Regions from separate parts of the Pectobacterium peruviense genome, predicted to be linked through region 1. Evidence: predicted binding sites of a transcription regulator. Region 1 holds the regulator's gene; the other holds the start of a gene.

Region 1 (7,494 bases):
AGCAAAGCCACACTGCGGGCTCAGACAAATCTGGCTGAGATCGACATATTTTGCCGCTTCCGCGATACGCGCCTGTACGACTTCAGCCTCTTCCAGCTCGCCGTTCTTCGTGGTGATCAGTCCCAGCACAACCTGCTGATGGCCCGGCTTAACAAAACGCAGCGGCTCAAACCCACCCGCTCGCTCAGTATCGTATTCCAGGAAGAATGCATCGACATTCACTTCCCCAAACAGAATTTCTGCAACAGGCTCATATCCGCCTTCAGAAATCCAGGTCGAACGGAAATTGCCACGACAAACGTGCAAACCGATAACCAGATCGGCAGGTTTATCAGCCAGTGCTTTATTCAGTACGTCGGCATAGGTACGTGCCAGCTGCGCAGGATCTTCACCACGTTCACGGATCTGGCGTTTTTGATCGTCAGAGCACAGGTAGGCCCACACGGTGTCATCCAGTTGCAGGAAGCGACAGCCTGCATCATAAAATGCGTGAATCGCATCGCGCCAGGTTTGCGCCAGATCGTCGAAGTAGTCGGCTAGATCGGGATAAACCGTCGCATCAATCGCTTTTCGTCCACCGCGGAAATGCATCACGCTCGGGCTAGGAATCGTCATTTTAGCGACTGCATCGCCAGAAATGCTGTTCAGGTAGCGGAAATGATCGAGCATCGGGTGCTGAGGGTTAAAACTCACTTTATCCACGACACGAATCGCATGGGATTTGGTCTGAATACCGTTGAATTGAATACCCTGATCGGCTTCATAGCGTTCTACACCGTGCAAATCGGCAAAGAAGTCAAAGTGCCACCATGCACGGCGCAACTCACCGTCCGTCACAACCTGCAAGCCAGCTTCACGCTGCTTTTCTACCACCCGCAGAATCTCACGATCTTCAATATTCCGCAGCGCGACATCATCAATCTCGCCCGCCTGATGCTGAAGACGCGCCTGCTTAATCGCAGCCGGACGCAAGAAACTGCCGACGATATCGGCACGGAAAGGGGATAAGGTGTTCGCCATATGTCGCTCCTGACATGTTGTCAGCACTCACTTTCAGGAAAGAAGCGTGCTGACAGATAGTTTCAATATGAAATATTTACCCAGAGGGATAGTTACATTTAATCTTATTTAGCCATCTGGACGTCTAAATTTAAAACTATCCTGTCACGTGGCGAATCGCGGGGCAATAGAAGAATTTTCACATCACGTGAATAAAATTCATGTAGCGTGAAAATAGCGCAAATTCATGATGGGAAGAGGAATTATTCAGGCAGGCCAATCTGTTGACGCGCCTGACGACGCGTTTCTTCCGGCAGCGGCAAATAGCCATCCTGATTCACCAGCGATTGTCCCGTTTCGGACAGCACGCGTGCCAAAAATGCCGCCGTCAGCGCCTCCAGCGGTTGTCCGGGAGCTTTGTTGACATAGATGTAGAGATAACGGGTGTAGGGATACAAACCACTGCGAATATTTTCAGTAGAAGGATAAATGTAGTCGGTGCCTTGCGCGGCGAGTGGCAGCATTTTTACACCGCTGGAACGAAAACCCACGCTGGCATAGCCGATCGCATCGGTTGATGCAGCAACCGCCTGCACAACGGACGCCGAACCGGGCAGCTCATTGACTTGAGGAAGGAAATCGCCGCGGCATAACGCTTTTTGCTTAAAGAACCCATAGGTTCCCGATGCTGAATTGCGCCCATAGCGCAGTAGCGTGCGCTTTTCCCAACTGCCGCGTAGCCCAAGATCGCCCCAGTGTTTTATCGGCTGATGGTTACCGCAACGCTGCGTAATCGAAAAGATAGCGTCCAGCTGTGACAAATTCAGCCCTGACAGAGGGTTATCCTGATTAACCAACACAACCAGCGCATCCATTGCCACCGGCACAGCCAGCGGCGGATAGCCATAATGCTGGACGAACGCCTCAATTTCGCTGGCCTTCATCGCCCGGCTCATTGGCCCAAGCTGCGCGGCTCCTGATGCCAGAGACGTTGGCGCGGAGGATGACCCTGCGGCCTGAATCTGTAAATTCACGTTCGGATAATGCTGGCTGAAATCCGCCGCCCAAAAGGCCATCAGGTTAGCCAGCGTATCCGACCCCGCGCTGGAGAGGTTACCCGCCAGCATCTGGCGAGGCTGCGCGAAGCAAAACGCGCTGAACAGCAATAAAAAAGCGCTCGCAATACGTATGGCGGATTTCATGGATAGCATTTTCCGTCAGGCTGAAGGTTTCACCGTATTTTCAGCCAGAGAGGTAGGGACAATCAACCGATTCGGCAACGTAAAGACAAAACGTGACCCCAGACCATCCTCACTCATGATTTCCAAACGGGAATCATGATGGCTAAGCGCATGCTTAACAATCGCTAGCCCCAGCCCGCTGCCACCCGTCTGTCGCGAGCGCGCTTTATCCACGCGATAAAAACGTTCAGTCAGACGCGGCAAATGCTCGGCGGCAATCCCCGGCCCGTTATCGCTGACCTGAAATTGCGCACCTTGTGGGATCTTCTGCCAGCAGACTTCGATACGTGTTCCCTCTGGCGTATGGTTGACCGCGTTATACACCAGATTAGATACCGCGCTGCGCAGCTGTTCTTCGTTGCCAAACACACGGAGATTTTCATTCACACGAAAGACGATTTCATGACGCCCCTGACTCAGGGTCTGCGCTTCACGCTGCAACACGCGCAGCATCAGTGGAATATCGACTTTTTCATTCAGATCGATCGCCGTCGCCGCTTCAATGCGGGACAACGTCAGCAGTTGTTTGACCAGCCCGTCCATGCGTCGGGTCTGCTCCTGCATGGTACTCAACGCTTTCCCGCGTAGCGCCGCATCCAGCGTTTCTTCCTGCATCATTTCCAGATAGCCCTGCAACACCGTCAGCGGGGTTCTCAGCTCATGACTTACATTGGCAAAAAAGTTACGTCTGGCCCCTTCGAGCTGGTGCATTTGCGTAATATCACGCACCACCATCAGCAGCTGCCCTTCAGAATAAGGCATCACGCGGAATTCAACATGGTGGGAATTATTCAATTGCAGCGTGAGAGGACGGCTAAAATCCTGTCCTTTCATGTAATTCGTAAATTCAGGATAGCGCAATAAGTTGAGGATATTCTGACCGTTATCTTCCGGCCAGCGGAAATTGAGCAGGTGCTGCGCCAGATGGTTACACCAGAAGATCGTCCCCTCTTCGGTGGTGATCACCACGGCATCCGGCAAGGATTCAGCACCGCTGCGAAACCGTTTGATCAGGAGCGCCAGTTCCCGGCGTCGGCGTCGGTTACGCAACTGCATCTGATAGAGCCCGTAAAACAGCGGCTCCCAGCTCCAGCGACCGGGCGGCGGCGTCATACTGCGGTCAACCCACAGCCAATAAGAAAGTTTGAGCTGGTTATAAAAATTCCAGCAAAGCAGGCCTAAAACGGCGACCAGCAGAAACCAGGGCAGATAGCCAAAAATCAGCCCCAGCAGTAGCGCGGGTAAACAAAAAAAAGCTAGCTCCAATGCCAGCCTTTTCCAGGATAAACGTTCTAGCACGTTAGTGTTTCTCCGGTTACGACCACCTCAGTAACGCGTTGAAAAACGGTAGCCCGTTCCCCGAACGGTTTGCACCATTTTGTCATGTCCGCTGGTTTCCAGCGCTTTACGCAGGCGACGAATATGGACGTCGACAGTACGATCTTCAACATAAACGTTAGTGCCCCAAACGTGATTCAGCAACTGCTCCCGGCTATAAACACGTTCAGGATGCGTCATAAAGAAATGCAGCAATTTAAATTCCGTCGGCCCCATATCCAAGGCGTGCTCTTCGGTCGTCACACGATGCGACGAAGGGTCGAGGCTCAGGCCACGCATTTCGATCACTTCTTCCACCGCCATCGGTGAAATTCGGCGCATAACGGCTTTGATACGCGCCACTAATTCTTTGGGTGAAAACGGCTTAGTAATGTAATCATCCGCCCCCACTTCAAGCCCACGCACGCGGTCTTCTTCTTCGCCACGCGCGGTCAACATCATTACCGGAATATCACGCGTCAGTGCTTCGCGCTTCATATGCTTGATGAATTGCAGGCCCGAACCTCCTGGCAGCATCCAGTCCAATAACACCAGTTCAGGGAAAGGCTCCGACAGTTGCGTTACCGCGCTGTCATAATCTTCGGCTTCAACGGGTTGATAACCATTTTGTTCCAGTACAAAGCAGACCATTTCACGAATGGGTGCTTCATCTTCCACGACTAATATGCGTTTTGCCATTGTTAATCCTGTCGTTAATCATCGTCGCTGTTAGCAGGCGAAAGGCATTATGCGTCAGTTTTATGACAGATTTATGAAAAACGCACTGCCCTCCGTCGCATGATGTTACAGCGCGTACATCCTATTTTTCGAGCCGCTTTCCAAACTCTTGATTCCACCGCGACAGCCGTCATCCCTGCTATATATAATCATGGCATTACGGTGACAAAGCACCATCGCGACGACACACCATTTCACATAATGGACAATGACAACGTCATCCAACGCCGCACGGCATGAATATCGAGAGAGCACGATGCGCATTATCCACACCGCCGATTGGCATTTAGGGCAATATTTTTATACCAAAAGCCGCGCTGCTGAGCATCAGGCTTTTCTGCATTGGCTTATCGCTCAGGTGGAACACCACCACGTCGATGCCATTATAGTCGCAGGCGATATTTTTGATAACGGTTCGCCTCCCAGCTATGCGCGGGAAATGTATTATAGCTTCGTGGTAGAACTACAGCGCACAGGCTGCCAGCTTGTCATTCTCGGCGGCAACCATGATTCCGTCGCGATGCTGAATGAATCCCGCGGTTTGCTGGCCTGCTTGAATACGCGGGTGATTGCCTGCGCCAGCGACGATCCTGCCCAGCAGGTGCTCCTGCTGGAAAACCGTCAGCGGCAGCCCGGCGCACTGCTCTGTGCGATTCCTTTTTTACGTCCGCGCGATGTACTAACCAGCAAAGCCGGACAATCCGGTGATGAAAAACAGCTCGCGCTACAGGAAGCGATTACCGCGCATTACCAGCAGTGTTACCAGTTGGCTTGCCAAAAACGCGATGAGCTTGGCTTACCGCTACCGATTATTGCAACCGGTCATCTGACGACGATTGGTGCAACCGCTTCGGAATCCGTGCGCGATATCTACATTGGTACGCTTGATGCCTTCCCTGCTCAGGCTTTTCCCCCTGCGGATTATATCGCCCTCGGGCATATTCACCGCCCGCAGCGCGTGACCCAAAGTGAGCACATTCGCTACAGCGGCTCCCCCATTCCGCTGAGTTTTGATGAACTCGGCAGCGAGAAATCCGTTTGTCTGGTCAGTTTTATACCCGATGCGCCGCCGAAAATAGATCTACTGCCCATTCCCGTAACCCAGCCGATGCAGTTGATTAAAGGCAGTCTGAGTGACATTGAACAACAGCTGTCCGCCTTCGAGAACTATCAGGGCGATAAACCCGTGTGGCTGGGTATCGAACTCAGCACGCAGGATTATCTGAGCGACATGCAAAAGCGCGTTCAGGCGATGACCGAGAACCTGCCCGTTGAGGTACTTCTGCTGCGCCGCACGCGCGAACAGCGTTTGCAGGCGATGACCCGACAGGACAAAGAAACGCTAAACGAATTGAGCGTGCATGACGTTTTTGAACGTCGTCTGGCAACGGAGACAGAAATGGAAGACGGTCGCCAACAGCGTGTGCGCACGCTGTTTAATCAGGTTATTGATGAATTGGAAAATAGCGAGTCTGCCAAATGAAAATCCTCAGTCTGCGCTTAAAGAATCTCAACGCGCTGAAAGGCGAATGGAAGATCGACTTCACGCAGGAGCCATTTTCCAGCAACGGCTTATTTGCGATTACCGGCCCAACCGGGGCAGGAAAAACCACGCTGCTCGATGCCATCTGTCTGGCGCTGTATCACGAAACACCACGGTTGGGTCAACTTTCCGCTGGTAATAACGATCTGATGACCCGCAACACGGCAGAGTGTCTCGCCGAAGTAGAGTTTGAAGTTAAAGGCGTCGGATATCGCGCCTTCTGGAGCCAGCGTCGGGCTAGAAATTCGCCGGATGGTAATTTACAGGCCCCCAAGGCCGAACTCGCCCTCATTGAAAGTGGCAAAATCCTGTGTGAAAAGCTCAATGATAAGAAAGAGATGACCACGCAGCTCACTGGACTGGATTTTGGCCGTTTTACACGATCTATGATGTTGTCGCAGGGGCAATTTGCCGCGTTCCTCAACGCAAAAGCAGACGACAGAGCGGAACTACTGGAAGAACTAACCGGTACGGATATTTACGGACTGATTTCCGAACGCGTCTATGAAAAACACAAACAGGCAACCGTAGCACTGAGCACGCTACAGGCGCGCGCGTCAGGTATTCAACTGTTGACCGATGAGCAGCGTCAGCAGGTAGAAACACAGCTTGCCGAGCTGCTCCAGCAAGAGCAACAGGGCAACGCCGAGCGTGAGCAAGCACTGACTACGCTACGCTGGTTTGAGCAATTGACGCTGCGGCAAACGCAGCTCACCAACACGCAGGCACAACACGCGAGCGCCGAATCAGCCATTCAGCAGGCCAAGCCGCAGCTCGACAAGTTAGCCACCAGCGAACCGGCAGAAAAACTGAGGCCGCTACATCAGGAACGAGAGCGGAATCGGCAGGAATCCCTTACGCTCGTCCAGCAGATTGAACAACTGACTGAGAAACAGAGCGCAGAACAGTTGGCTTTGACAACGTTACGCCAGCAGGAAGAAAAGGCAGATCAGGACGTTAATGGGCATAAACAGGAACGTCAGAAACAAGAGTTGTTGATCAACGAACAGGTTGTTCCGCTTGATCATCGTATTGCCACGTTGGAGCAGCAAAAAGCCCAGCAGCAGGACGAGCTGGAAAAAACACAGCGTCGCCTGCAAACGGACGAAAGCAAACAAACACAGATCGCGATGGAGCAACAGCAGGCCAAACAACTGCTTGAACAAATCCAGTCTTACCGTCAGCAACACGCGCATCATCAGCAGTGGGGAGAACAACTTCCTCTGTGGCGCACACAGTTTCGGCAGTTGCGCCAGCTTCAGGACGATCAGCAGAAGCTAAGCCAAAAACAGATACAGCACACCGAGCTGTCGACAGCGCTCCTGCAAGAGGCCGAGACGCTGGCGGCACAGCAGCGTGAACAACAAACGGTCGTTGATGCCGCGCGCGAGTTGTTCACACAACACGATGAGACACTGAAAAATCAAGAAGCACAGCAGCCACTTTCCGCCTTGCACCAGCGGTTTCATCAACTCATCGACCAGCGAACCGCACGCCAACAGCTCGCGGCAATCAGCGACCAGTTCCAGCGTCTTTACGCCCGTAAACAGCAGCACCTCATCAGACAAGATGAGATACAAGGGCATATCAGCCAGTCAGAAGCCTTAAAGAAACAGCAACAGTCTGAGTACGAGCAACGCACCCAGCATCTGACCG
Region 2 (7,494 bases), 1.2 Mb from region 1:
TTTCCCTTCGATGAAAAGCTGCGTTTCGATATGTTACTTATTGAACTGGCTGCCGGTGCCAGCAGCACCTCATCACCGCATGAAACAGGGGTGATCGAGCATATTATTGTGCTGGAAGGCCAGTTGGAGATGGCCGTTGATGGGCAGATGCACTTATTGTCCGCTGGTGACGCCCTGCGCTTTGCTGCTGATAGAGAACACCGCTATCACAACCCTACCGATACTACCGTGCGCTTCCACGACCTGATTCACTACCCTTAAAAAATTAACGCCCTGCAAGCAGGGCGTTGTTATGGTAAGCCGTGGCAGGAGCTTACTCTTCTTCTTCTTTCTTCTCTTTCTGCGCCAGCAATTTCTCCAGCGCATCTCCACCAAGGTGACGGAAATCCTGACCTTTGACGAAGTAGAAGATAAATTCGCAGATATTCTGACAACGATCGCCGATACGCTCGATAGAACGAGCGCAGAACAACGCAGTCAGTACACTCGGGATAGTACGAGGATCTTCCATCATGTGAGTCATCAACTGACGCACAATCCCTTCGTACTCTTTATCCACTTTCTTATCTTCACGATAAATACGGATCGCTTCATCCAGATCCATTCGAGCAAAAGCATCCAGCACGTCATGCAGCATCTGCACGGTGTGGCGGCCCAATGATTCCAGGCTGACCAACAGAGGCTGATGCTGATGGGAGAATTTCTCCAGCGCGGTGCGACAGATTTTATCCGCCACGTCACCAATACGTTCCAGTTCGGAGATGGTTTTGATGATCGCCATCACCAAACGCAGATCGCTGGCGGTGGGCTGACGTTTCGCAATAATGCGCACGCAGGCTTCATCGATAGCCACTTCCATCATGTTAACTTTGGCGTCGCCTTCAATCACCTGCTGAGCCAGCTCCGCATCCTGATTATGCATTGCGGTAATCGCGTCACTCAGCTGCTGCTCCACCAGCCCGCCCATGGTCAGGACCTGCGTGCGGATGTGTTCCAGTTCGGCGTTAAACTGACCGGAAATGTGTTTGTTCAGATTCAGATTATCCATGATGCTTTCCTAATCAACCGTAACGGCCGGTGATGTAATCTTCAGTCTGTTTCTGCCGTGGGGCAGTAAACAGGGTATCAGTATCGCTGAACTCAATCAGCTCACCCAAATACATGAACGCCGTATGATCTGAACAACGCGCCGCCTGCTGCATGTTGTGAGTCACGATGACCACGGTGTAATCTTTTTTCAGCTCGGAGATCAGCTCTTCAATGCGGCCGGTAGAAATCGGGTCGAGTGCAGAACAAGGTTCATCCAGCAGCAGGACATCTGGGCGAATCGCAATACCGCGTGCAATACATAAACGCTGCTGTTGACCACCGGACAGGCTATAGCCGCTCTGGTGCAGCTTATCTTTCGTTTCTTGCCACAGCGCCGCTTTGGTCAACGCCCACTGGACACGCTCATCCATATCAGCGCGGGACAGTTTCTCAAACAGGCGAACACCAAACGCGATGTTATCGTAGATGGACATCGGGAATGGCGTCGGCTTCTGGAAAACCATACCCACCTTGGCACGCAGCAGCGCGATGTCTTGCTTATCCGTCAGGATGTTATTGCCATCCAGTAGGATATCGCCTTCGGCGCGCTGCTCAGGATAGAGCTGATACATTTTGTTCAACGTACGCAGCAGCGTGGACTTACCACAGCCAGACGGGCCGATAAACGCGGTAACCTGATTCGCGGCAATATCCAGCGTAATGTTTTTCAGCGCGTGGAATTTTCCGTAATAGAAATTCAGATCGCGCACCTGGATTTTATTGTTGGATGTCTCAGTAGTCATACTCATCAAGACTTCTCTCTTTTTCCTGGCGATGACTGACAACGCCTTGAATTTGTTTAATGTGTCTTCGCGGAGAAAATAACACGCGCCAGAATATTCAGTAGCAGAACGCAAAGCGTAATCAGCAGTACACCCGCCCAAGCCAACTGTTGCCATTCCACAAATGGGCTCATCGCAAATTTGAAGATGGTAACGGGCAGGTTAGCAATCGGATGCATCATATCCGTGCTCCAGAACTGATTCGACAGCGACGTAAACAGTAACGGCGCCGTTTCCCCGGCAATACGCGCGATAGCCAGTAACACCCCGGTGATGATGCCTGATACCGATGCCTTGAGCGTAATCGCAGAAATCATTTTCCATTTCGGCGTACCCAGCGCATAAGCCGCTTCACGCAGGCTATCCGGCACGAGTTTGAGCATGTTCTCGGTGGTTCGAATCACAATCGGCACCTGCAACAGCGCCAGCGCAATGACCCCGGCCCAACCAGAGAAGTGCTGCATCTTTGCCACCACGAGCGTGTAGACAAACAGGCCGACCACAATAGACGGCGCTGACAGCAGAATGTCATTGATGAAACGAATCACTTCAGCGATCCAGGATTTACGACCGTATTCCGCCAGATAGATGCCTGCCATAATGCCTAACGGCGTACCCAGCAGCGTCGACCACAGGATCAGCAATCCACTCCCGACGATGGCGTTCGCCAACCCACCACCCGCCGTATTTGGCGGCGGTGTCATTTCGGTAAATAACGCCAGAGACATGCCATCGACGCCTCGGGTAACGGTCGAGAACAGGATCCATACCAGCCAGAACAGGCCGAAAGCCATCGTAGACATGGATAAAAACAGTGCAATGCGGTTTTTCTGGCGGCGCCAGGCCTGCATTTTGCGCCGTGAGCGTTCCAGTGCGGCTTCTTGTTCTATTCCTAATGTAGCCATTAGCGCGCCCCCTCATTTTTTGCCAGACGCATAACCATCAGCTTTGAACACGCCAAAACAATAAAGGTAATGACAAACAGGATCAGCCCCAACTCCATCAGCGCCGCGGTATGCACGCCGGATTCGGCTTCGGCGAATTCGTTCGCCAGCGCAGAGGTAATACTGTTTCCTGGCATATAGAGTGAAGCACTGTCGAGCTGGTAGGTGTTACCGATGATAAAGGTAACCGCCATGGTTTCCCCCAAGGCACGCCCCAATCCCAACATCACCCCGCCAATCACGCCGTTTTTGGTGTAAGGCAGCACAATGCGCCAAATCACTTCCCACGTCGTACAGCCGATGCCGTAGGCAGACTCTTTCATCATCACTGGCGTTTGCTCAAACACATCACGCATGACCGCCGCAATGTACGGGATAATCATGATGGCCAGAATGACGCCAGCGGCCAGAATACCAATCCCGAACGCCGGGCCGGAGAACAGTGCGCCAACAATAGGAATGCCGGACAGGACGTTGCCTACCGGCTGCTGGAAATATTTGGCAAACAGCGGAGCAAAAATGAACAGCCCCCACATGCCATAAACAATACTCGGTATGGCCGCCAGCAATTCAATCGCCACGCCAAGCGGACGTTTCAACCAGGTTGGTGCCAGTTCTGTCAGAAATAACGCAATCCCGAAGCTAATCGGAATCGCAATAATTAGGGCTATCAGTGAGGTCACGACAGTGCCGTAAATCGGAACCAGTGCACCAAACTGCTCTGCGGGCGCATCCCACTCTTTCGTCCACAAGAAGGAAAAACCGAACTTCTCGATGCTGGGCCAGGACGCCACAATCAGGGAAACAATGATGCCCCCCAACAGCAGTAGCGTGACCAGCGCCGCCAGTTTTACCAGCGCGCTGAAGAGGATATCGCCATATTTTCCTGGGGCTTTGATAGTTGGCTTGTACTCCGCCATACGTCTCTCTTCTCGTTTTAACTACATTTAATAAGCTATTGAAGGCAGAGAGGCTTATCACCTCTCCGCCCCGATACGACGTGTTATTTCACTACCTTATTCCCAGAACCTGACAACCTCATCACGCTCTGGTTATCAACACGACGGTGTCGATACAATAATTAGTACAGTGCTTTACCGCTGCTGTCTTTTACCTGGGTTTTCCAGGCAGCACGGATTTGCTCAACCACTTCTTTTGGCAGTGTTGCGTAATCCAGTGCTTCAGCTTGCTCGCCGCCTTTCTTGAACGACCAGTCGAAGAATTTCAACACTTCAGCGCCCTGCTCAGGTTTTTCCTGTTTGGTATGAACCAGGATGAACGTCGTTGACGTGATCGGCCATGCATCAGCGCCTTTCTGGTTAGTCAGATCCTGAGCGAAGGACTTGCTCCAATCGATCTCTTTAGCTGCGTTGCTGAAGCTTGCGCCAGTCGGGCTAACCGCTTTACCATCGGCAGAAATCAGTTTGGTGTAAGCCAGGTTGTTCTGCTTGGCATACGCATATTCTACGTAACCGATAGAACCAGGCAGACGCTGTACAAACGCTGCGATACCATCGTTACCTTTACCGCCCAGACCGGTCGGCCAGTTCACAGTAGAACCTGCACCAATCTTCTCTTTCCACTCTGGGTTCACTTTCGCCAAGTAGCTGGTGAACACGAAAGACGTACCAGAACCATCAGCGCGGCGAACCACAGCGATGTCCTGATCCGGCAGCTTGGCATTCGGGTTCAGCTTGGTGATCGCTGGGTCGTTCCATTTTTTGATGTTGCCCAGGTAGATATCACCCAGTGTTTTACCGTCCAGCGTTAATTCGCCAGATTTGATACCAGGAACGTTCACTGCCAGTACCACACCACCGATAACGGTTGGGAACTGGAATAAACCATCCTGTGCTAATTTGTCGTCAGCCAGCGGCGCATCAGAAGCCCCGAAGTCTACAGTTTTAGCGATAATCTGTTTTACACCGCCAGAAGAACCGATCCCTTGATAGTTAACTTTATTGCCGGTTTCTTTTTGATAGGAGTCAGCCCATTTAGCATAAACAGGCGCTGGGAATGTCGCACCGGCACCGGTGAGGTTAGCAGCAGCAAAAGCAGAAAATGCCGTCAAAGAAAAGGTTGCCGCAACAACACTGGCAAGAGTGGTACGCATCAGTTTCATAATCCCTCCTGTGGGATACTCGACGTGTCGACGTAGAGTCGTTATCAATCAGAGTTATCAAATCAGAGTGTAGTTCGCAGGAGGAAAAATAGGACAATTTGGTGACAGTAAAATGTACACAACATGACAGTTTTATGACAATGAGGCAGCAAGAAGGAAAGTGCAGCCACACTCAGCCAGAACACGCGTTCTGACTGGTGGACAAGATCGGTCAGTGAGTCTGGCTATTGCTAAGTAATTTATAAATGGTATCAGGCTTATAGCTATCGCCCTGATAATAAATCGCCCAGTCAGTGACCCGCGAGATATCAACAGAATATACGCCACCTTCCTGCATACCCTCAACGTAGAACGGATGATTGATTAATGTTCCCGTAACGACAGTGTCATGGATTTCTTCCGGTATAAACCACATATGTTCGCGCTCATCGCCATCCTCTCCGTGAGGAATGCCGCACTTCACCATAAAGCGCCATTCACTTTCGACTGGTTCGGGCGATTTTTTCAGCAATTTGGCCAAAAATCCCTTTTTCACTGGCTTATTACTGACATGGTAATTATTGAACATGTTGATGAAATAGCGCCAGCGCAGCTGCGCTTTACGCGACATCTCGGCGGTTTCCGTATTGGTGCGCCAGAACATGATGGCATTTTGCTCATCAAACCCTTTAAAGAACGTTTGCAGTACCGGGTTTTCTTCGTTGGTACGAAACAGCATACAGGAAGGCTCCTGATGCACATCATCCCGATCGGCGCGATCGGCGCGATCGCCCAGAAACACACCTTCCGGCGTGCCTTCTAGATCATAATGCATGTCTTCCAGAGGCCGCAGTTGGTCAATCGGCGTAGATTGATTCACATGCCGCAACCCTTCTTCAAACGGTAGTGCCACCAGATATTCATAGCCGCTGTCTGTTTGCCCACACAGAATAGGCTCATTGAAGGTAATACGCTGATTCTGAATCGCATTATTCACAAAACTTCTGAATAAATCTGGAATGCCATAATACGAACTGAGCGTCTCTGGAATGACGAGTTCAGCTTCCGTCAGGCCGCATCGTGCCAGACCATGCGAGTGAAACCAGAATGTCGTTGGTGGATCGTTCTCGGTGTCGTACACGGCATGAATGGTATATAGCGATTCAATTTCCGGCAGAACATCATCTTCCAACTGAAAACGCAGCCACTCACGGGTAAATACGTTGCCGGCAGCAGACATATCGATGCCCAGGAGAAAGCCCGGCACCACTGCGCTTAATAAGCGAAGCTGATGCACGTAATCTTCCAGCGGATTTGCCCCAAAAATACACTCGACCGTCACTTCCTGGGTTGCAGCATTAGCCTGCGCCAGCAGTTCGGGTGAGATCTCATCTGTTGAGTGTATCGGCGTGATTTTATTCTCGAGATCACGCTCCGATAGCTCAAGATAAAACGTCAACTCCCTATCATGATGATGACAGGTGTAAAAGAAGCCGCCCTGTCCCTGCTCGGTGTAGCTTATTTCACCATCAGTAAAGAATGACTGTGCCTCTAATAAGCTTTCCAGCAGCGGATAGCTCATTTCCTGTGAAGAAAAGGCCAACATCGTGGAGGGCGCTCTTTCGCCCTTTCCTTCAGCAATATCCAGATATTGTTGTTTGTTATTCATATTAAGAACGAGTCAATATTCAATATGGGTAAACCAATATACCGAATAAATCTTAATGATGAGAGTACTAGGGGCGTAGAAAGAGCAGGAGTAAAAAATGAACCGTAATATAAAAATAAATAGAGGTAAATAACACAATAGCTATTTACCTCCAGTTAAAAACATTACTCTACAGTAACGGATTTCGCCAGATTACGCGGCTGGTCAACATCCGTACCTTTAATCAGCGCGACATGATAAGACAGCAGCTGCAACGGCACCGTATAGAAGATTGGCGCAATGACTTCTTCGATATGCGGCAGCGGAATAATTTTCATATTTTCGCTGCTGGTGAAACCAGCATCTTCATCAGCGAAGACATATAGCTCACCGCCGCGCGCCCGAACTTCTTCAATGTTGGATTTCAATTTCTCCAACAGCTCGTTGTTCGGTGCAACCACGACAACCGGCATGTCTGCATCAATCAGCGCAAGCGGGCCGTGTTTCAGCTCGCCCGCCGCATAGGCTTCAGCGTGAATATAAGAGATCTCTTTCAGCTTCAGCGCGCCTTCCATCGCGATCGGGTACTGATCACCACGGCCGAGGAACAGCGCGTGATGCTTGTCAGAAAAACCTTCCGCCAGAGATTCGATAAGCTTGTCCTGAGACAGCATCTGCTCAATACGGGCTGGCAGAGCCTGCAAGCCATGCACGATGTCATGCTCAATTTGCACATCCATACCACGCAGACGGCCAACACGCGCCACCAGCATCAGCAGAACGGTAAGCTGAGTGGTGAAAGCTTTGGTCGAGGCCACGCCAATCTCTACACCCGCTTTGGTCATCAGCGCCATATCGGATTCACGCACCAGCGAGGAGCCAGCAACGTTACAGATAGCCAGAGAACCCAGATAGCCCAGCTCTTTGGAC

What was found. Region 1 encodes PhoB, which activates phosphate uptake and scavenging genes when phosphate is short. Its sites were predicted from a motif close to CTGTCATAAAACTGNCNNAT; they were not measured.
Region 2: the regulator PhoB is predicted to act here: its motif matches at 5,059-5,078, upstream of pstS (phosphate ABC transporter substrate-binding protein PstS).

The regions. Positions count from the first base shown of each region.
Region 1 is NZ_CP161826.1:3,686,940-3,694,433, forward strand. It holds gene DUT67_RS16715 (cobalamin-independent methionine synthase II family protein) at 1-1,020, opposite strand, end outside; gene DUT67_RS16720 (PstS family phosphate ABC transporter substrate-binding protein) at 1,263-2,201, opposite strand; gene phoR (phosphate regulon sensor histidine kinase PhoR) at 2,217-3,539, opposite strand; gene phoB (phosphate response regulator transcription factor PhoB) at 3,567-4,256, opposite strand; gene sbcD (exonuclease subunit SbcD) at 4,552-5,778, shown strand; gene DUT67_RS16740 (SbcC/MukB-like Walker B domain-containing protein) at 5,775-7,494, shown strand, end outside.
Region 2 is NZ_CP161826.1:4,907,591-4,915,084, reverse strand. It holds gene DUT67_RS22115 (helix-turn-helix domain-containing protein) at 1-261, shown strand, start outside; gene phoU (phosphate signaling complex protein PhoU) at 314-1,048, opposite strand; gene pstB (phosphate ABC transporter ATP-binding protein PstB) at 1,062-1,838, opposite strand; gene pstA (phosphate ABC transporter permease PstA) at 1,889-2,776, opposite strand; gene pstC (phosphate ABC transporter permease PstC) at 2,776-3,735, opposite strand; gene pstS (phosphate ABC transporter substrate-binding protein PstS) at 3,897-4,937, opposite strand; gene DUT67_RS22085 (DUF4026 domain-containing protein) at 5,149-6,585, opposite strand; gene glmS (glutamine--fructose-6-phosphate transaminase (isomerizing)) at 6,750-7,494, opposite strand, start outside.